DNA from 2 places in the Butyrivibrio sp. DSM 10294 genome. Region 2 is predicted to be linked to the other one. Evidence: riboswitches for the same ligand, from Rfam matches in the RefSeq annotation. Region 2 holds a riboswitch; the other holds the start of a gene.
What was found. A riboswitch is a leader RNA that binds a small molecule or an ion and turns the genes downstream of it on or off. The one in region 2 is predicted to bind cyclic di-GMP.
Positions count from the first base shown of each region.

Region 1: linked by a shared signal. The riboswitch ahead of NXH67_RS13180 (hypothetical protein) and the one ahead of NXH67_RS13550 (methyl-accepting chemotaxis protein) in region 2 are both predicted to bind cyclic di-GMP.

Region 1 covers NZ_JANSWL010000081.1:215,646-227,120, reverse strand. The annotation lists gene NXH67_RS13190 (Spy0128 family protein) at 1-522, opposite strand, end outside; gene lepB (signal peptidase I) at 566-1,162, opposite strand; gene NXH67_RS13180 (hypothetical protein) at 1,155-1,982, opposite strand; cyclic di-GMP riboswitch class I at 2,250-2,336, opposite strand; gene NXH67_RS13175 (flagellar hook protein FlgE) at 2,580-4,259, opposite strand; gene epsC (serine O-acetyltransferase EpsC) at 4,548-5,447, shown strand; gene NXH67_RS13165 (RnfABCDGE type electron transport complex subunit B) at 5,501-6,295, opposite strand; gene NXH67_RS13160 (electron transport complex protein RnfA) at 6,310-6,903, opposite strand; gene rsxE (electron transport complex subunit RsxE) at 6,906-7,688, opposite strand; gene NXH67_RS13150 (RnfABCDGE type electron transport complex subunit G) at 7,688-8,299, opposite strand; gene NXH67_RS13145 (RnfABCDGE type electron transport complex subunit D) at 8,296-9,246, opposite strand; gene rsxC (electron transport complex subunit RsxC) at 9,263-10,579, opposite strand; gene NXH67_RS13135 (ribonuclease H-like domain-containing protein) at 10,860-11,475, shown strand, end outside.
Region 2 covers NZ_JANSWL010000083.1:814-12,288, reverse strand. The annotation lists gene NXH67_RS13585 (GNAT family N-acetyltransferase) at 1-343, opposite strand, end outside; gene NXH67_RS13580 (DUF2156 domain-containing protein) at 340-1,266, opposite strand; gene NXH67_RS13575 (hypothetical protein) at 1,556-1,840, shown strand; gene NXH67_RS13570 (CPBP family intramembrane glutamic endopeptidase) at 1,882-2,709, opposite strand; gene NXH67_RS13565 (hypothetical protein) at 3,160-4,374, shown strand; gene NXH67_RS13560 (transposase) at 4,376-5,038, opposite strand; gene NXH67_RS13555 (PP2C family protein-serine/threonine phosphatase) at 5,264-6,970, opposite strand; gene NXH67_RS13550 (methyl-accepting chemotaxis protein) at 7,106-8,854, opposite strand; cyclic di-GMP riboswitch class I at 8,994-9,069, opposite strand; gene NXH67_RS13545 (chemotaxis protein CheW) at 9,389-9,838, shown strand; gene NXH67_RS13540 (MATE family efflux transporter) at 9,999-11,348, opposite strand.

The DNA of each region.
Region 1 (11,475 bases), on a different contig from region 2:
GGTTGATGCACTGCTTGATGCATCGGATGCTGCTGATGATGAGCTGCCGGTTGATGCACCTGAGGAACTACCTGTAGATGCGCCTTCGCTTGATCCTGTAGAAGAAGCATCAGTTGCTGCAGCCTCGGACTTTCCTTCAGAAGCACCTTCAGGCTTGCTCTCTGAACTCTCTAAGCTTGCTGCAACTGCGGAACTTCCTGATGAAGCTGCGGCAGAATTGTCCTCTCCTGAAGCCTGTGCGCCGGCTGACTCTTCGGTCTTCTCACCATCCTCTGACTTCTTGGCCTCTTCGTTCTCCATCTGCTTGATCAGTCCCTGCTCGTAAGCATTGTCTGCTGTTTCAAGTACAAGACCGACCTGCTTGGCTCCTTCCTCAGTCATAGCCGTTGCTGGCTTATTCAACATATAAAATGTTACTGTACCGGACAGAAGAGAAAGACATACAGCGAACGCAATCCACTTTTTGAATCTGCTGTGCTTTCTGATGTAGTTTTCTGCGCGATTTTCATCAGCTTTGCGCATGTTTCGTTACCCCTAATCTATTAATATTACTTCTTACAACGTTTCATCTATCTTGAATAACACCAAAAGCGTCAAAGGGAAATACTCTGAACATTACCCTTCCGATGAGCTGTTCCCTTGTCACACATCCTATTACACTGGATCTGGAATCAATGGAAACGCTTCTGTGATCTCCCAAAACAAACCATCTGTTCTCCGGGACCTGATACGGGAATTCAAGATCCGTGGGTTCCAGACTCTTGTCGGTAATGTATGGTTCATCGATCAGAACTCCGTTGACCATAACGTTTCCGGCGTCATCTATCGTTACCCAGTCGCCCGGGGATCCGATAACTCGCTTAACAAGAACCTTGTTGTTATAGTAAAAAGCAAGAAGATCGCCGGTCTCAAAAACCGTGCTGTTACTTGCTATGACTATCTGTCCCGTCTCAAGAGTCGGGGTCATACTGTCACCCGTAACCTTGAGAGCTGTAACATAAAAACTGGAAACAAGAACCGCCAGCGCTGCCACAACAACAACTACTATAATTGAGTTCCTAAGAACTTTCTTATATTCCTTTTTGTTGTTCTCTCTCTTAAGTTCGCTCTTAAGCTCGTCAAGAGTCGGCCTTCCCTGGGGTTCCTTTTTTTTCTTACTCATCAACTCTTATTTTCCTCGGCCTGCCACGTTTTCTCTTAACAGGCGGCGCATCGGTCTGTGTTACATTATCTGTTTCTGTATTGGATTTTGTAGTCTTTTTTGCCTTAGGGGCTTCCTTAGCTGTCTCTTCTGAAATTGTCTCTGCCTGTGCTGTCTCTTCCTTAGGTGCCTGTCCCTCCGTTGTATCTGTCTTGCTGCTGTCTTTGGCTACTATTTTTGCATTATTTATGCTATCAAGAATGGCTTTGAGCATCTCTTTGCCATCACCGCCGGCTGCTTTTATCATTTCTTCGCAGCGTCTTTTGGCTTCACTCTCCATCAGGTCCATTCTTCTGCGGGATTCCACCATCTGTTTCTTGAAATCCTCGTATTCCCTTTTAGCCTGATCCTGGATTGTCTGAACATAGAGGTCTGCGGCCTTCTGCCCTGCATCGAAGATGCCTCCGAGCTTAAGTGATGCCTCCGCCAAGGTTCCTGACGACTGAATCTTGCTCATTTTGTCATCAACCTGCTGTACAAGATCCTTCTTTTCCTTATCAAGTCTTGACTTAAGTCCCTCTATATCTTTGTCAAATTTGGCCTGCATCTGCGTCTTCTGTTCGTTGAACTTGGTACGCATCTCAGCCTTCTCATCGTCGAAGGATTTGAGCATTGCTGCTCTCTCTTCGGCCATCTCGTGCTGCAACTGCAGCTTTTCTCTCTCGAACTCTTCCTTGAGTTCCTTCTCATGCCTCTTGGCACTCTCAGCTTCTTCGGAAAATTCGATCATCATTTCCAAAAGTTCCGCACGGCTGAGCTTCTTTAAATTCAAATCCGCCATTTTCTCTTTTCCCGTTTTCCCACATGAAAAAAGGCACTTTGCATCGGACTAAACCTTTAGTACTCTGCAAAATACCTTCTAATACGGAGAGGCAAATGCAAAGCTAAAAACCTGTTGTCGAGAAAATTACATATCCCTGTACTACCATGCCATTACCAATGTCATGTGTTCATCCATGAACTGCCTGCGTACTGTAATTTCAATAAAAAAGACCGTCTGTATAATCCTTTAACAGACACGGTCGCTTTTTTTGGTGCTATCCGAAGCACCAGCAACTGGCTATCTGTCACATAAAGTGATTAAGACCCTGTAGCTTTGCGTCACCATCTTTCGACGGTTTTGCCTTTATTTCCTGTTGTTATTAAGTTAAGTAAATGTAAATAATATTATCTTTATTAAGCTAACATTATTCGCAAAATGTTGTAACTAGAATATAAACTATTGCTAATCATATTTCAATCCTTTTTTCACAAAAAAATCACAGTCTCTGAAAAAAAGAGCCGGAATCTCAGTCCGGCTCTGAAAATAAAATTTCATATTTTTTTTATAATTATAAATTGGGTCCCTTAAAGTTTCCTTTTTTTATCTGCTTTTAGCTTATCGTTTAAGTCCCTTAAGTATCTGCAACATCTCGTCAGATGTAGTAATTACGCGGCTGTTGGCTTGGAAACCGCGCTGGGTTGTGATCATATCAGTGAATTCCTTGGCAAGGTCGATATTACTGCCTTCCAGGTATCCCGAGGACATATAACCGCCATCCTGTGTGATGTCCATGTATATAGGTTCTCCTGAATTAAGTGAAGCTTTGTAGAGGTTATCACCTATCTTTTCAAGGCCCATGGCATTACTGAACTGTGCCACGATTATCTGAGAGATCTTGACTGTCTGGCCGTTGGTGTAGCTTCCGTATATTGAACCGTCATTGGTAATTGACAGGCCGCTTAGTTCTCCGTTGGGATATCCTTTATTTTGTCCCTGCAGATCACCCTTATACGCGTATATCGATGAGGTTGTACCTCCCATGGTGTTGGCGTAATTGGTTGTGTTGCTAAAGTCCACATTAAGATTACCGATGGCTGCCGCATCTCCTCCAAACATGAACTGGTAGGAACTTCCGGCGGGATCAGGAACCTTGGTGTTGCCAAGATCAAAGGTGATCGGTCCAAGGTTGTTAAGGATATTGTCAAACCTGAAGGTTGTGGTCTTGGTGTTTTCCTCGCCGATGGCCTCCAACTGTCCGGATTCCTCATTGTATTTAAGCTCCACTGACATATCATCAAAGGTTTTCAATACTCCGTCTTCATCTCTTGCGGAATATAATCTCAAAGTATATCCGTTCTCAGTTTCGGAGCTCGGATGCAATCCATAGGTCAGTGTGTAATGCTTGCCGTCCTTGCCGGTCACCGTTGTATTGTAAGTATAACTTGAAAGGTTGCCTTCAAGAGTTATGTTGGTCTCAGTGACACCTTCCCCGGTGCCGGGAGTCTCTTTGATTGTTGCACTAAGCGGTGAGATCGGTGCTATACCATCAAGTGTTCCGTCATGCTTGTTGTATGTAAGGAGAATATCGTTAGATACACTGTTATCAATTTTCTTACCGTTGTCATCCAGGATCTTGTCTATTGAAACGCGGTATGTGCTGTCATCGCTGTCTCCCGCATTGTCGACTTTAAGCTTGATCGTATAGGTCCTGCCGTCCTTGCCATAAACTTCGAGCTGAAGAACTCTTCCCTCCTCAAGGACTTCATCATCCTTGTTGATGTTTCCTTTAAGGTAAGCTTCGGACGTTGCCTGTCCGGCCATAGTCTTGGTACGCTCAGTCATAACGGCTGGAGTTCCGGATATTCCCTCCCCGGCGATCATATTGCAGATATAGCCGTTATTCTGGGTTACGAAATTACCGGAACCGTCAATGGTAAAAGATCCGTCTCTTGTAAAAGCCTGAGTTCCGTCAGGAAGAGTAACCACGAAGAATGAATCACCTGTGATCATAAGGTCAAAGGCGTTATTTGTTGTAACTGCTGACCCCTGCCTGGTGATGTTGGTATAGATTGATCCGACCTTAGATCCAAGACCAACCTGGGAAGCATTGACCGTGGCGGTATTATCACCCGCTCCTGCTCCCTGGCGAACTGTCTGATACAGGATATCCGTAAATCCTGTTGCCTGTGATTTATAAGAAGTTGTATTTACATTGGCAATGTTATTACCAATTACATCCATTTCCATCTGGTGGGTTTTAAGACCTGAGACACCGGACCAAAGAGATCTCATCATAGGGCACGTACCTCCAAATAACAAGTTCTTTTCCCATGTACGTCCCTGTACTTTTATAGCGGCTATCCCTTTGCCGGAAAAGAATATACTATCTGTCATTTGCTATATCGGCCGAAAGCTTGATTTTATTTAGGTCTTATTGAAAAAATGTTTTAACAAGCAGGATTCATGATGTATACTATAGCTTAGTAAAGCAACATAGTCATAAAGCCCGAAGAACTATATTAAACATTTCGTAACATTGTAAATGCTTACAAATTATTAATATAGAAGATATGGAGTCAAAAAATGGATTTTAAGAAGAGCAATAACAACGAAGAATTAAAGAATGAGATAAAAAGTATAGTAGATCTGATCCTCTCAGACTATGAGAAGGGACGGGATGTGGATCAGATGGATGTCTATAATCAGCCTGACCGTGATGCGGTTAAGGACATCGTCATCAAGCTGATCCGAATCATATATCCCGGCTATTACAGAGACAAGGTCTACAAGAGCTACAACGACAACAACAGAATAGCCGTAGTTATCGAGGACGTTATCTACAATATGCAGAAGCAGATCGCTATCGCATTCCATCACAGCCCCGATTACAAAAATGCCGGCGATGAGACCCTGGACTGCGGTTCACGCTGCATTACACATGAGTTCTTCAAAAAGCTTCCCAAGATAAGGGAGTACATTGACACAGATCTTCAGGCCTGCTATGAAGGAGATCCGGCAGCCTACAGTAAGGGGGAGATAATCCTCTCCTATCCGGGACTTCTGGCCACCACAATCAACAGAATAGCCCATGAGCTGTATCTTCTTAATGTGCCGCTTATTCCCAGAATGATGACGGAATATGCCCACAGCAAGACCGGTATCGACATCCATCCCGGAGCAACCCTTGGCAAATATCTCATGATAGACCACGGAACCGGAATTGTAATCGGCGAAACCTCCATAATCGGAGAACATGTCAAAATATATCAGGGCGTAACAATCGGCGGTCTCTCAACGAGAGGCGGTCAGGCTCTTAAGGGAATCAAACGTCACCCCACCATTGAAGACAATGTTACTATCTATTCAGGAGCTTCAATTCTTGGCGGTGAGACTGTTATCGGTGAAGGATCTGTTATCGGTGCTAACGCATTTATCACTGCTTCTGTTCCGGCAGGGAGCAGGATTAGTATGAAAAATCAGTAACTAATAGGGGACAGTCCTTGTTAATGGGGACTGTCCCCTTTATCGCTTTATTGTTAAATATCTTTTATTGCCTTCTTCGGGCATTTCTCCACGCAGGTACCGCAGTGAGTACACTTGCTCTGGTCGATGGAAGCTACGTTGTTCTCAACGGTAATGGCTCCGGCAGGACAATTCTTTTCGCAGATATGACAGGCGATACATCCCACCTTACAGTAACCGTTAACGGCTTTGCCCATGTCCTTGGACATGCAGGCAACAACCTGTTTTGCGCTGTAAGGAATAAGGTCGATGAGGTGTCTCGGGCAGATGTCGATACACTTGCCGCAGGCCTTACATTCATCCTTATCCACTACTGCCACACCATTTACGATGTGGATGGCATCAAACTGACATACGGATACGCAGGAGCCGCCGCCAAGACAGCCAAAGGAACAAGTCTTGGAACCGCTGCCGGGCGCCTGCATCTGCAGACGGCAGTCGGAAACTCCGTCATATTCATACTGCTGGGTAGCGTTCTCGCAGTTGCCGTTACAGTGAACATAGGCAACCTGTTTTTCCGTCTCAATAGCCTCTACGCCCATAACTGCTGAGATTGCTGCAGCAACAGGTGCGCCGCCTACAGGGCATTGGTTAACTGCCGCTTCGCCCTTAGCTATGGCCGCAGCGCAGCCCGAACATCCGGGATATCCGCAGCCACCGCAGTTATTTCCGGGAAGAGCTTCCAAAATAGCTGCTTCCTTCTCATCTACTTCTACATGCAACTTAAGGTCTGCCACGCCAAGAATAAAACCTATAACTATTCCGACACCGGCCACAACGCAGGTTGCAATGATAATTCCAGTGATCATAGTCTTTTTCTCCTTTATTTCAAAGCGCTGAATCCGGTAAACGCAATAGCCATAAGTCCTGAGGTAAGAAGTACAAGAGGCATTCCCTTGAAAGGTGCCGGAATATCGTTGTATTCCATCTTCTCACGAAGACCGGCCAGGATTACGATAGCGATGGTAAATCCAACAGCTGTTGCAAAACCAACCAGTGTGCTGGTAAGAGGGTTCTCATAATAGCCGTCTGTTACGTTGTTGAGGGCAACACCGAGAACTGCGCAGTTGGTTGTGATAAGGGGAAGATATACACCCAGTGCCTGATAAAGGGATACGATGTATTTCTTCAGGATCATCTCAACGAACTGAACCAGCATGGCGATAACAAGGATAAATACTATGGTCTTAAGATACGAAAGATCCAAGGGATCTAATATAAACTTGTAGATCAGACTACAAACAAGTGAAGCCAGTGTAATAACGAAAATGCAGGCTCCGCCCATTCCAAGCGCCGTATCCGTCTTCTTGGAAACACCCAGGAAAGGACACAGGCCAAGGAACTGGCTAAGTACTACGTTATTTACAAGCGAAGCTGTTATCATAAGGCCCACAAGATTAACAATTGTCTCTCCCATAATCAATCAGCCTCCTTCTCATTCTTTTTATCCGCAAGGATCTTATCTGCTGCGGCCTCCTCAGAGGAACTGCAGCATCCCTGTCCGAACTTGGATGTGTCTTTACCTTTTTTAGCCAGATTCATCTTGATCTTGTTCATAATGGCGATAAGGAAAGCAAGAACGATGAAAGCTCCGGCCTGCTGGATAAAGATGCTGATGGGCTTATAGGTTGAAAGGAAAGCTCCAACCGCACCGGGAACCACTGTGCCTTCACCAAGGATCTGCACATCAAAAGCAGTTCCTGCTCCGATGAACTCACGGATAAGACCGATAACGGTGATGGCGCAGGTAAAGCCTATTCCCATTCCGATTCCGTCGAAGAAGGAAGGAACGATTCCGTGCTTGCTGGCATAGGCCTCCGCTCTACCGAAGATGATACAGTTAACAACGATAAGAGGGATATATACGCCCAGCGCCTTGTTAAGTGCCGGAACATAAGCCTTCATAAGAAGCTCAACCAATGTAACGAAGGAAGCTATAACAACGATGAAGGAAGGGATTCTTACGGTGTTGGGAATCACCTTTCTAAGGGCTGAAATAACTGCGTTACTAAGTGCCAGTACAAATGTAGTTGCCAGTCCCATTCCAAGGCCGTTTATAGCCGATGAAGTAACGGCAAGGGTGGGACACATACCGATCATAAGGACCAGTGTAGGGTTCTCCGCAATGAGACCGTTAAAAAATCTTTCGCCCGGGGTATCTGCTCTGAAGCCCAAAGCGCCTTTTTTAGCTTCTGTGCTCATCAGTTACCTCCTTTCACAAGTGCGGTTTCAAAGTATTCAACGGCGGCGTTAACGCCCTCTGTAACTGCTCTTGAAGTAATGGTTGCACCTGAGATGGCTTCGATCTGGGTGCCGGCATCCGATAACTGTCCGTTCTTGACTACGCTGAACTGAGTAGCCTGCTTGTCCACAAACTGAGGAGCAACTACCTTCTCTGCGTTCATTCCAAGTCCGGGTGTCTCAGCAATACTGATAATGGATATACCGTTGATATTGCCTTCTTTGGTAATGCCCACGGTGTACTGAATGAAGTCGCCGTAGCCCTTGGATTTAACCTGAATAACGTATCCCGCGGAAGCACCTGATGCATCCTTGGCTTCCTTGACGCTCTCGATGGTAACTCCGGAATGAGCTGAGGCAACCTTGTCCGCTGCAGCCTGATCCAGATCAAGATCATCAAAGGTCTGAGCGGATGCAAAAACAGACTGATTAGCCTTGTCCTGCGCAAGCTTGTCCTGATAAGCGATGGGGTCCTTGGTAACCTGATATACGATTCCCAGAAGAACTCCGGCCACAAGTGTTATGGCAAAAAGGATAAAGGCGTTTTTGATCATGCTCTTTGTATCGTTCATGCTTTTTTCGCCTCCTTTTTAGTTTTCTTGATTCCGAAGGCTCTCGGAATTGTGAACTTCTCGATAAGAGGAACCAGAAGGTTACCGATTACAATCGCAAAGGAAACACCCTCAGCGTTGGCACCGAAGATTCTGAAGATTCCTGTGAGAAGTCCCAGTATAAAGGCATATATGTATTTTCCCTTAGTGGTGATGGGACATGTAACATAGTCCGTTGCCATGAAGAAGGCACCAAGCATAAGTCCGCCGCCTGCCACATGTGCGGAGATATAGGACCAGTTAAAGCCGTAGCCGCCAAACAGTCCCACAAAAAGCACGAAGGTGATGATGTAGGTAAAAGGAATAATGTAATCGATGATTCCTACTGCGAACAGTATCATTGCACCTATTGCAATGCAAAGCATTGAGGTCTCACCGATGGTTCCTGCTGTTCTACCGATAAGCATATCCATAACATTGGGCTGAACACCGCTCTTTAGCAGAGCAAGAGGTGTAGCTCCGGTATAGGTATCGGGAACGATGAAATTGGTCATAAGGGCCGGGAAGGAAATTACAAGAAAGCACCTTCCGCCCAGTGCAGGGTTCATGAAGTTCTGTCCAAGACCTCCGAAGATCTGCTTGACCATGATTATTGAGAAAATACCGCCAAGAACAGGGATCCACCACGGCACTGTGGAAGGCAGGTTCATTCCAAGTAAAAGACCTGTTACCACTGCTGACAGATCACCTACGGTTACAGGCTTGTGCAGAGCTTTCTCATAGATAAACTCTGAAAGCACGCAGGAAGCCACAGAAAGCAAAAGTATGATCAGCGCATCCAAACCAAAATTGTAGATACCATAACCGGCTGCAGGAAGCAGGGCAATAACAACCCACATCATGATATTTGAAGTGGTTGTCTTGGATCTAACGTGGGGATTGGATGACACTCTTCTTAAATCACTCATTTATTGATGTCCTCCCTCACTTTTTCCTATTTGCCAGCTGAATCTTTCTCATGCCCTTGATGAGCTGAGTAAGCTGACGTCTTGCAGGGCAGATGTAACTGCAGCATCCGCACTCGCAGCATTCCATTCCGTAGTAGTTAAGGAATGTCTTTTCATCGTTGTGCTCAACGGCATCTGCCAGGTTCTTGGGGATAAGTCTCTCAGGGCATACCTCCACGCAGCGTGCACAGTTAATGCAGGCTGAAGGCTCAAGCTCGGATACCGCATCCTTGGTAAGGCAGGTAAGAGCCGATGCAGTCTTGGTTGTGGGAACATCAAGATCAAAGATGGCGAAGCCCATCATGGGACCACCGGAAATGATCTTGGCAGGCTCGTGAGCAAAACCGCCGGCGTCATCAATGAGCTCGCGGTAGTTGGTGCCGATCCTTACCTTATAGTTCCTTGGCTCTGCAATGGCGTCACCGGTGATGGTAACGATTCTCTCCATAAGAGGTCTGCCCTCTTTTACTGCTCTGCAGACAGCACAAAGAGTATCAACGTTGTCCACAATACAGCCCGCATCCGCAGGGAGCATTGAAGAGTTGATCTCTCTTCCGGTACAAGCATAAATAAGCATACGCTCAGCACCCTCAGGGTACTTGGTCTTTACTTCCTTTACGCTGATCTTTTCTTCATCTTTGGTTAATTCTTTGAATTTGGCGATGGCATCAGGCTTGTTATCCTCAATGGCAAGAATACCTCTTGCGTTGGGGAAAATGCTGACAGCTATCTTAAGACCTTCCAAAAGAAGCTCAGGTTCCTCTATCATACGTCTGTAGTCGGATGTAAGATAAGGCTCACACTCTGAGCAATTGGCGATAACATAATCGATTTTGTCGGGTTCCTTAGGGGCAAACTTAACCGCGGTAGGAAAGCCTGCTCCGCCCATTCCGACAACGCCGGCCTCTCTGACTGCCGCGATCTTGTCCTCTGCGGTCATCTCCTCGTATGGCTTAGCCGGTTTAAACTCAACTTCTTCGTACTTCTCATCGTTCTCCACTATGATGCTGCTGCACATAGCGCCTGTCGCAAGTCTTCTTGGTTCGATAGACTTAACAGTTCCGGAGACCGTTGAAAAAATGTTTGCAGAAACGAATCCGCCTGCTTCCGCAATCTTTTGACCTGTAAGGACATGATCGCCTACAGCCACGATGGGCTTGGCCGGTGCACCGATGTGCTGGGATAACGGATATACCAGCTCACCCTTTGGCAGCACAGACTTAATGGGTTTGTCCTTAGACAGTTCTTTCCCCTCGTACGGATGGATTCCACCCTCAAACGTACCTCTTGCCATTTCCTACCCTTCTTTCGAATTTTTTTAGAATTACTTGCTCCGGAAGAACCTCGGAGCGAACAATAACCTATATTCTAGTATACTAATATTCGTGCAATAATTCCACATTTATGAGAATTTTTCTGACAATTTCACTAGATGTAAGTCAACGGGCGGTTGTGAGTCAATGGGGACGGTTCTTTGTGACTCGCTTCGTGAGTCACAAAGAACCGTCCCCATTGACTCATCAAATATGATAGAATAATGAAGGTAGGGGACTTTCGGAAAGGTTGGAGCAGGTATGATAAAGACTAGCGAGGAACTGATATTTAACGGCAACGAGATCATTACAAAAATTCCGGAATTAATAGGTTATCCTTCAGAAGAGATATTGTTCATTGACATAGAGACCACCGGTCTGTCAGCCAAGACTGCGGATCTGTACTGCATAGGCCTCGCCTATTATGAGAAGAACCATTGGCGAAGCTGCCAGCTCTTTGCAGAGAACGTATCGCAGGAAGCTGAAGTATTGTCATCCTTTATCGCCTTTGCCAAGGATTTCAAAGTGTTGGTGCACTTTAACGGCAACAGATTTGATATTCCTTTTTTGGAAAATAAATACGAGAAGTATTTGTTCAAGAGCCCTATGGACCAGATGGAATCTTTTGACATCTACAGAAAGATCGCGCCATACAAGAATCTGTTGGGGCTCCCGGACTGCAAGCAAAAGACCATAGAGCTGTACCTTGGAATCAACAGGGAGGATCAGTACGACGGCGGCAAGCTGATTCCGGTGTATCAAAGATATGCAGAATCCAAAGATGCTGAGGACTTAAGGCTCCTCCTTCTTCACAATGAGGAGGATATCAAGGGCATGTTCCAGCTTCTTCCGATGCTGTTGTACGAGAGATTTTTTA
Region 2 (11,475 bases):
TCTCTTTTGCCAGAATCTCAAATGTCCTGTCAAAAACTCGTCTCATCTGCCCTTCATGGCGCCGCAAAGCGGTGGTTGCAACAGCCACAACATAGTAGCTCTGAACCACAGTGCCGCAGAGATTTACAGTGTAGGGATTGAGGTGAAGCATCGACACAACCTCGCCGCCATCACCGCTTTCGCTGCCTTTGCCGCCCTCGATGCTGACTACCATTCGATTTTTCCTGCAAACATCTTCGTAATAATAATCAACAAATTCCTTTGGATCGTCAAAAGCCTCCTCGTACAGCTTTCTGGTCTTCTGCTTTCCCGCTATATCTTTTTCCGCAATTTCAACTATCATGCCGTCTTCTCACTCACTCTGAATTTTCTCGCATATCCCACGGGATTGTAGCTCTCTTTTGCCCGGCGAAGGCCCTCGATTCCCATGTCGTCCTCACGGTTCACCAGCTGCGCCTCGGGGTAGGAATTAAGAAGGAACTGCTGATTGATGACCTGATAGATCCCGGGAATCTCGGAGTTGCCCTTCTCAATGCTGACAACCACCATTTTTTCCCTGGCGTTGTAGGATCCGATGGTAAAAGCCTCCATCTTCTCATCGATAAAAATGGCTCCGATCCTGAAGGTAACCTTGTCGCAATTACGTAAAATATCTGTGACACCTTCCTTTTCCAGTAGCAGTGTTTCCCTGCTTTCCACGCCATCTGCGAGGCGCTGCTCCACCCATTTACTCATGAACTCTTCAAGAAAAAATTCATCTACGCAGCAAAGAGTCTTATACTCCCACCTGCCTTCATATTCCTTCATAAATTTGTTCACGAGATTACGCTTCTTCTGGAACTTTTTCCCCGGAAGCTCTCTAAGCTCCCCGGCGTCGTAGAGATAATCCTTAAGGTCACTTTCCTCCGCCACCTCGTACTCCGCAGAATCGCACAGGCCAAGAATTCGGAGCGCCTCCTCATCCGCCAGATCAATCCGTAGCGGACTTGCAAGTTCCCGGTGAAAAAAATCTCTGAGCATCTCGAAATACTTCGGAAGCTCCTCTTTACTGCAATATGGCATGGCAGCAAAATAGCCCTTCTCATCCTTCATAAGAAGCAGCGCTGCCCCATCTTCATGATAAACCGCAGTGTTATACATGTTTTTCCAGATATATGTATCAAGAACCGTACTATCACAGGTCCTGTTGTCTCTAAGTGCATATGTCTTTGCCAGCTCCGCCGCCTCCTCAAAGGTAGGCGCATGGAATTCAAGCTTTTTATCCATAATAATTATCCTCTTTCGCAAATTTAATTGTGCACAATTTAAAAATATAACATCCACCCATTCTTGTCAAGCAAAACATCCCCATACGCTAAATCGTTCGCAAAAAATTGGGGTCTGACCCCAATTTTATCACCTACCGCCCACAAAGCCTGTAACCACCGCATTTTCTAATTTCACAATTGTGTCCTTTCTGTGAATTGGGGTCAGACCCCAATCTTTTCCCCGTTGACCGCCGCCCTCACCTGGCGTATAGTCGATAAATAAAGCCACATCACAAGGAGGAGAACATATGGAAATCACCGAGAAACTAGACCTGCTACTTGAAAAAGCAACCAAAGACAACGCATTAAAAGAAAAGCTCCTGGCCACCTCCGCATCCGCCAATCCCCTGCACGATTTCTGCGCCACAGCCACAGAATGCGGCATCCCGCTCTCCGTCATGGACATCGTCAACCAGGGTGAGGAATTCTACGCCGAGATCAAGCGCAGCACCAACGGCGGCGGTGAGAACTCCCCCAATCTTGACTTCCAGAACGATGAATACTCCATCTTCATGATGAGGCTCAAGGGCTGATACAAAAAAGATGGTTCAATCCCCCTGCGATTGAACCATCTCTATTTATCTACAAACCTGTCTTTTTTCTTCCCATGCATCATAACAACAATAGCCGCTATAACAAAAGTCGAATTGCTGATAAGAGTCTGCTTAAGGTCACCCCTGCCGCCGGAAGTCCTGTCGTCCGCAATGGACATCCCTGCGATCAGGCCGTACCGCGACATAGTCATGAAATCCAGCGCCGCATGGAGAAGGATAACTCCCAGCAGGTTTCCCCATTTAACATATATTGCACATAACAGCATTCCCATCATGGTTGTCGCCAACATCTGAAGAAGCGTAGCCTCAAGATCCCGGCTGTAGAAATAATTGGAAAAATGATACAGGCCAAAGAGCAGCCCGCCGATCAGGACCGTGATCACTTTTCCCTTGCCTTCTTTGCTAAATTTATCCGCAAGAAGTCTGGTTATGGTGCCTCTCATAAGTAGCTCCTCTGACAGACCGACCATCAGCAGGAACAAAACAAAATAAACGATATGAGATGGTTCTTTTAACATCTTTCCTTTATCAAACTCATCTATCAAAAAAACAATACTGCCCAGCACTGAGATAATCAGTATCCATGCTCCGGATAAAAGACTTTTCCCAAGGTTCTTAAATGGGTCCTTTAGCGAATCCAGTGTCCCTATGCAAAAGGCGATCAGTAATGCAGGAAGAACCTTCAGAAGAATCTCGGCAAAGAAATATGACTGATTAGAGGTGCCGAAGCTAAAGTGTAGGGCTGTTCCCATCTGCCACATTAATTCGTAGAGGGAGAGCTCCGCGATGAATACTGCTACGATTGCGATAGATACATGTTTTTTGAAAAAAGTATGTATAGAGTCCATTAAATAATAACCTTCCTGCTTAGATCTATTAATCCCTTTCCCGGCGCCAAGCCCCAAGCAGATTATTATACAATGAAAATCACCAAAGGTGAATTTTATTCTCTTCTCACACCATCATCTCATATATCTTCCTGCAATCTTCCTCATCCAGCCTCACAAAACCGGAGATGCTGCCAAAATTGGGGTCTGACCCCAATTTTTTTTGTAATCTAACTCAAATCCAGTATTTATCAGCATTCTTCAAAATCGCATTTGTGTCTAAACTGTGAATTGGGGTCAGACCCCAAAAATATGAGGTATAATGAGAGGTAGGTGTTCTTTTCTACAGAGCGAAGCCACGGGGGATGTGGCATGTGACACTTTTGTGATAATCCGTTTGCTAATATTTGTTTGCAGATGTGAAAGACAGATGTGAAAATTTGAGGACGCCTAATGAGGAGGGAATTAAATATGAGAAAATTACAGGTAACGAAAGTATTGTCCGGAGTGATGGCTGCAGTTATGGTAATGGCAGCTGTGACGGGGTGCGGAAGTAGGGAGACAGCGGCTGTGATTGAGCCGGAGCAGGTTCCGCTGGCTGATGGAGTGGATGCTGCTGAGGACCAGACCGCTGTTGATGATGCGGTGTCGGAGGTTCCTGAGGTTCAGTACAAAGTCTATGAGGATCCCAACGAATGGAAATGCCAGTATGATCCCGGCTGCATCGAGGTAATCGGCGGCGGTGCGCAGATGGCCTTTTCCTACACAGGTGAGTGCGCAGGCACAAACATTCTGATGGTAACCTACACAATCGATAAGGATGCAGAGCAGGCCGCCAAGGACTACGTGTCTGAGTGGGGCGAGGCTGCTACTATGACAGAGACACGTTTCCCCGGGACTGAGGACGTTAAGGGCTATTATGTGTATCTTCCCGCCGGCGACGAGGGATCAGGACTGTATATGGTAGGATTTACGAGAGACTACCTCGAGGGTGCGCTCCTTTTTGAGTTCACCGGCCACAAAAGCGGCAACGAGGAGATGGATATCGCTGTCAGCGACGCCTTCGCAACGATATTTGATACGTTAGAGTTCGTGGAAGAAGCGACTGCCCCCGCGAACGAGGCCGCAGCAGAAGCTACAACGGAGGCTGCAGCGAAGCTTCCGGCATATGAGTATCCGGGACCTGAATATTTTTACTTGGTATTGTACAGCTACCTTGATGAAGAGCTGGGCCAGTACTTCGATCGTGGCGATGTGTCGATTCCCTGCCCGGTGATTCTGTGCGAGGATGATAGTGATCGCAGCGACATCAAGGTTTACGGCGATTTCTGGTTCTACAATTATAACCTCAACGGCGACGTGCTTGAGACCCTGGGCGGCGGCTCTTTTCCCGGATGCATTCATATAAAGACCACCGAGTCAGGCGATTATGAAGTGACGAGCTTCGAGCAGGTTGGCGACGGCTCAGACTTTGAACCCACTGCAAAAAAGATCTTCGGCGAGCACTACGATGCTTTTATGAAGGCATACTCCGACTCTGAGGCCACTGAAGCAACCCGCGCCCAGATCATCGCCAACTATGTAGCCGCCAACAATCTGAGCATCACTTCTTACAAGGATTTTGGCTGGGATCCGGTTGTACTTCCGGAAGAGAATATTGATTCTTTCTACAGCACATTAGACTAATCTAACCACGCTTTTTTCTCTCCCAAGGCACCCAGTTGTCGTCTTCGCAAAATTCTTTCTGGATCAGTTGTTCCTGCTCTCTGTGGGAAACTCTGGACTCAACGAATCTGCGATACCGCTCATGGGGCTTTTTGGGGAAAAAACCTAAAATGCGCGAAGTTTCGGTAAGATTCCAAATGGAACTTATTATGAGCTTTTGCGCATTATTTATTGCGGGAAAATACGAATTGACGTACTTACAGTAACTGCTGTACAGGAATTTTTCAGGAGAAACTACCATGTTTGCTTTGACCGGATTGAGATGGATGTAGCGACTGCTTTCCAGAAAGTACGGTACATCTTCGATGAGCTTGGCCTTGTAGCGGCCTTCAAAAAGATGCCCGGTCACGCTGTATTTTTTGTTATAACCTTCAACATAAATACTGAGGATTTTCTGCATGATTATGCTAAGTGACGTCTCGCCGGTTTCGATGATCATGTGGAAATGATTGGGCATAAGACAGAGGGCATGGATTTTGAAACCGGATTCCGATTGGATTTTTTTGACACACCGTAAAAAACGTAGGTAGTCTGAATCATTGTTGAAAATTAGTTTTCTTCTGTTGCCTCTGCTCATGACGTGGTAAACTGCGCCTTTGTACCAGATTCTTCTAGGTCTTGCCATATAGTGTCATTCCTTTTTAGTGTTATTGCGTTTAAGTGTTATCTCTTGGTCCAAATAGTTGGGAATCAGCCGCGACAAGAAATGTCTGGCTGTACCTGATTGGAGTTAATGAAATTGCGAAAGATTATCGCAACACCGATAGGATAGCACATGGCAAAAGAAAAAACAAGCGCATAAAAAAGTGAGCATGGCAGAAAAGCACATGCCCACTTCAAAATTCTTAAGTTAGCCCCGGTACTCCAGGCACAGCATGGTAAGATCGTCGAACTGCTCGGCGTCTTTGACGAAATCGCTGACGGCTGATCGCACGTTGGTAAGGGTGTCTTGGAGCGACGGGGGTTCGGAGCCGCTTCCGGATTCGTTCAAAGCAGCAAGCATGCGCTCTGTGCCGAACATGTTATTGTCGGCGTCGCAGGCTTCCGGCACGCCATCGGTGTAGAGGAAGAGACGGTCTCCTTTTTCCAGAGTGATCTCGTACTCCTTGTAGCTGGTGCCTTCCATGCCGCCGATAACAAAGCCGTGCTTGTCTTTGTAAATTTCATATTCCCCGCCGGAGCGTTTAAGAACCGGGTACTCGTGGCCCGCGTTGGCGCAGGTAAGCTTGCCGGTGGAGATTTCCAGAATTCCCAGCCAGACCGTTACGAACATGTCGGTCTGGTTTTTTGATGAGATTGCTTCGTTGGTCTTGTTAAGGGTCTCCGCAGCGGAGGTTCCAAGCATGGCACAGCTCTGGATAATGACTTTGGAAATCATCATGAAAAGAGCGGCTGGGATGCCTTTTCCCGAAACGTCTGCCATGAGCACACACAGGTGATCATCGTCAATCAGGAAGTAGTCGTAGAAGTCGCCGCCAACCTCTCTTGCGGGCTCAACGCTGGCGTAGATGTCGAACTCTTTTCTGTCGGGAAAAGGTGGAAAATCGTGCGGAATCATGGATAGCTGAATCTTGGTTGCAAGGGACAGCTCAGTCTCGATTCGCTCGTTCTGGGCGGTGACTTTGGTCAGATTGGTCTCGTAGTCCAGCATCTCTTTTTCCATGGTAGACATGACGTTGCACAGGTTCTCAATCTCGTCGCCGGTGTGGATATCAAGGGTGGAAAAAAAGGATTTCTCGCCGGTGGCGTTTTCTTTGTGCTTGACGTAATCCGATGATGCCTGGGCGATGCGGTTGATGGGCTCCACGAGGCCTTTTTTGATCCGCTTGTTCTGAGTGTAGGAAATCAGGACGGTTACGGCGCCGAGGACGATGAGCAGCTGGAAAAAGAATTTGACCATTAGGGTGATCTCTTCGCTGATGGAAATGTCCACCAGCATAAAGGCGCAGAGGTTACCGGCGCTGTCCTTCATGGGCACTGCCACTGAGCACAAAAAGCCGTATTTGTCGATCCAGGCGATGTCGTAGAGTGTTCTGCTGTCGTTGTGGTTTAGGAACTTCATCATGCCTTTTTTGTTGACGGGTTCCCATTCTCCGGGTTTGATGCCCTGTCCGTCAATGTCGTCGGCGTCGGCGATGTAGACTATGCGCGAATTCTGCTCATCGTACATGGCGATGTACACTGCGTAGACGTTGTGGTATTCCTTGGTTCCCGCCAGCATGTTGATGAGGCGCCTGTAGGTGCTGTCGCTCCCTGTGTCGATGGAGCTGAAGTGCTCAAGGTACGCCGGGGTTCCGACTGCATTTTTTTCCTCATCGCTGAGCCCGTTATATATATCCATAACTTCCCGGGAAAAACCAAGGCTGTCTGCACCGTGAATGGCGCTCATTGCCGCCTGCATTGCCGCAGACTCCGCGACCCTTATAAGCTGTTTGGTGTTTGAGACTCCGTAGAAGGTCAGAGCCATGATCTGCGCCACGATTCCGAAGGCGACGCAGCTAAGAAGTGTAAAAGATCTTGCTTTTTCGGCAAGCGAATGGTTCTTGTTGATACTCAATCTTTTTTTCCCCCACAAAAAAAGAATTATTGGTATGCGTATTCTGTATTAATCATACCACGAGTATCTGCAAATGTGAAAAAACTGTGAATTGGGGTCAGACCCCAATCACAGTTTTTTCACATTTGCGGTATATTAAGCTGTCTTCTGGTTCTCTTCCTGGCTCTGAAGTGAGAAGAATGCCATCTTCTCATTAAGAGTCTCGGCCATATCACGCAGATCGCTGGCAGCGTTGCTGATAAGTGAGAATGTAGCGTTGAGCTCTTCCATAGAAGCATTTGTCTCCTCGGTAGAAGCTGCGTTCTGCTGAGAAATTGCGGAAAGCTCCTGGATAATATCTGCGAAGCTTGTCTTAAGCTGATTCAGAAGGTGGATCTTCTCTGATATCTGCTTTGTGGAATGATCTACGTTGTTAACGTTCTCTACGACAGCATCCATGTCATCCTTGGTGTTGGTGAGCTGCTCGTTCTGCTCCTGCATGCTCTCGCTGAGCTTTTCGATGATCTGAACGTTCTTCTGAGACTCCTCAACAAGAAGCTCAACGATTGACTTGATTGAAACAGCGGCCTCTTTTGACTGCTTAGAAAGGTTACCGATCTCGGAAGCAACAACTGAGAAGCCCTTGCCATACTCACCTGCTCTTGCAGCCTCGATGGAAGCGTTAAGAGAAAGAAGGTGTGTCTGCTCTGCGATCTCTGTGATCATGTTAGAAGCCTCTGCGATACTCTTTACAGAGTCGTTGGTGTTGCGGATCTGAGTATTGATATCCTGCATTGAAGACATAACGTCAACATTCTTGTCCATAAGGCTGCCAAGAGTATCAACTGTACGCTGAGCGCCTGTCATCATATCGTTAGCTGCTGCTGAAAGAACTTCGATTCTGTCAGTGATATCGTCAATGCTGTCGCCCATCTCTATTGTGTTGTTTACTGAGTTTTCTACACTTTCTGCCTGTGAAGCTGCGCCGCGGCTGATATCCTCAACGGCTGTTGTAACCTGCTCTGCAACTCTTGAAGCAGACTCTGCTGATGTAGCAAGGCTCTCACCTGACTTTGTAACGTCCTCTGACAGCTTCTTTGTAGCACTGATAACGTCCTGAAGCTTGTCACGAACCTGAGCGGAGCTGGATGCGATGACACCAAGCTCATCCTTACGATTGAAGGTTCTGTCGTTAATATAGAAGGAAAGCTCACCCTCCTCAAGATTCTGGAGGCCATCAACGATATCACGGATAGCCTTGCTGGTTCTTGAGATGATAAGACGGGCAACGATCAGATTAAATACAAAGAAAAGAAGGAATGTGGCAAGGATCGCTGTTCCGGCTGCCTGCATGTTCTTTGCTACGATAGTTGTATCACGACCTGCGAAAACCATACCTGCTGTGGTTCCGTCAGAGTTCTTAAGAGGAAGGTAGTATGCGTACCAGTTCTGTCCGCCGATCTCGAAGTTCTTTGCAAGGTACTCATTTCCGTGTCTAAGAACCTCTGCGATTACTGCATCAGAGGCCTTGGTGCCTTCCATACGCTTGCCGGTGGTAGCATCTGTAAGAGAAGTAATATAACGTGTATCTCCGTAGAAAATAGTGAAATGCATACCGGTCTGCTTATTAAGGTTATCAAGCTGTCTCTGGTAGTTATCATGTACAGCAACGCCGCCCTTAAGAAGCTGGCCATCCTCTGATAATGACCAGTCACCCTCGTACTGATTAGAGATCTGATTCTCGAGAAGGATAGCGGCTGCCTGAAGGCCCTCTGAGAAAGATGTGTAATATGCGCTCTGAATGTGGTTGAATCCGATGTAACCGATCAGTGCAGACATAGCGATTGCAAGCACTGATGCGATAAGAATAATACCACGGACCATGTTTCTACTCTTCTTTTTCATTTCATTTCCTTTCTGTTCGTATTTGTACAAACAATAAAACTCAACACAAAAAAGCATGGGAGACATGTCCCATGCTTCTGAAAAATTCGTTTCGAAATCGATCTGCGGGTATTGCCCCGATCAGATCATTATCGAATAGGAATGCAACTGGCTGACATGTTAAAGTCCCTATAGCTTTGCGCCACAAGCTTTCGCTTGCTTTGCCCAATATTTCAACAACAAAATGCATTATATTTCAGACGCTCGCTTAATGCAATATTAATTTTTAATTTATATTTTTTTCATAAATCATGTCAAAGAAATAACTGTAAAACAATAATCCTTTGTTGAAGAGTTACAACAGAATTATTTCGAATGTGATTCCATATAATATGAAGAAACGGCTCCGGCAACATAGTTTCACGTTTTTGATAATCGGTTAAAAGTTAATTACTTGTTGACTTAGCGGCTATCTATATGTAATTATATGGACGCAACAATTATAAAAAATATATTAAAAAATTATGATAACGAAATTAATTCAGGAGGGTAACAATGAACGAGCTTGCAGTTTACAATGATGTTGTGACAGAAGAGAAAAAGTATATCGCTTTTAAGATTGGCGATGAGAACTTTGCAATTGATATTTTTTCCATTAATACTATTATCGAACTTCCTCAGATCACAGGCATGCCCGGTGCTGAGGCGCATTACAGAGGAATCATTTACCTGCGCGGTGAGGTGATCCCTGTGCTTTCCCTTCGTCGTATGATGGGTCTTGAGGATGATGTTTTCACACGTAGCACCAAGATTGTTGTTGTTACTTTGGAGGAGAACAAGCAGGTCGGAATCATCGTTGACCAGGTTATGGACGTGATCTCTGTTGCCGATGAGGAAATCAAGGAATCATCTGCTTTCCTTAAGGGCTGCGAGTACCTTGTAAGCGGCGTTGGCAAGATTGACGGAGAGCTGTATTCCATGGTTAATCTTGGATTCCTTGCTTAATTGTGTCCAAAGTGTGATTGGGGTCTGACCCCAATTCACACTTTAGACACAATTTACCTTTTCACAAATCCTGATAAATACTGGCTTCGCGCCATGTGCAAAAAAAAATTGGGGTCAGACCCCAATTTTTTTCAAAATTAATCCTTTATTTATCACTCCTCTACTTCTCGATCCTCTTAATCCACTTCCCGCTCCGTAGCCTCACCACGCACACCGCGCACTTAATAAACTGATCGATCTTCAGCATAATATACACCCAGAACCCCGGCCACTTAAACACCAGCCCCGTAAGCGCCCCCAGCGGAATACTGCACAGCCACAGGAAAATAATATCCGCCACCATCAGAAACTTCGTATCACCGCCCCCTCGCAGCGTCCCCTTCGTCAAAATACTGTTCGCCGCCTGAAACCAGATAACCACCGCCACCGCATGCATCAGATCCCCGGCCAGCACCGCCGTCTCCGGCTCAATCTTGTACGCTCCGACGATAACATTGGACAACAGCAGAATAACCCCGCAGCCCACACCGCCGATGATAAATCCCAGCGCCGCAAAAGTGTAGCCCTGCTGCCTCGCCTTCTCCACCTCCCCTTTTCCCAGGGTGATCCCCGTGATCGTACAGCTGGCCTGAGAGATGCCTTGTATCACCACCGTCGCAAGCTGCATCACCACCGTCGTTATGGAATTCGCCGCAACGAAACTCGCCCCGATGTGTCCCATAACCACCGCCACAGCGCTGTTTCCAAGCCCCAGCAGCGTATCCGACACCAGCACCGGAATCGAGATCCTGATGTACTCCGGAATCAGATTTCCCACAGAAATCGCAAGATCCCTCGGCCGCAGCCCAATATTCGTATCCACGAACATCAGAAATCCCATGATAACGCCAAACTCCACAACCCTCGCGATCAGCGTTCCCAGCGCCGCACCGTTGACACCCATAGCCGGCGCCCCCAGCTTACCGAAGATAAATACCCAGTTAAAAAAGATATTGATAAAAAAAGAAGCAATACTCGAATACAGCGGAATATTGGCCTTGCCCACGCTCCTTAGCATAATGCTGGACGTCATCGCATAGCCGTTAAGATAATAACAAGGAATCGATATCAGCAGATACCCCGTGCCCTTTTCAATAACCTCTTTTTCCGTAGTAAACAGTCTCATAATATTCTCAGGAAAAAGAGCTGTCACCACCGCAAATACCGTCGCCACCACGAACAGCATCCTGAGCATGATATTCACAGCCTTTTTCATGGAGAGCTTCTCCTTCATCCCAAAGAACCTGCTCACCAGCACGCTGGCGCCCATTCCAAGCCCCATGCACATGATCTGAAAAATGCTGATAAAATTATTGGCCAGAGTAGCCCCGCTCATGGGCGCCTCCCCCAGCTGCCCCAGCATCACGTTGTCCGCCATGTTGACCCCCACCGTGATCAGCTGCTGAAGCGCAATCGGCAGCGCATAGGCCGCCAAAGTAGTGTAAAATTTTTTGTCCCTGACGAAAATCATACTCTCTCCCAACAATTACATATTTGCCGGGAAATAGTATAGCACAGCCGTCACATGGTATAAATGAAATTCACAACCTTTACTGAATTTGTGGTAAAGAAGAGGCTCTTGCAGCCCTATTTTTTAT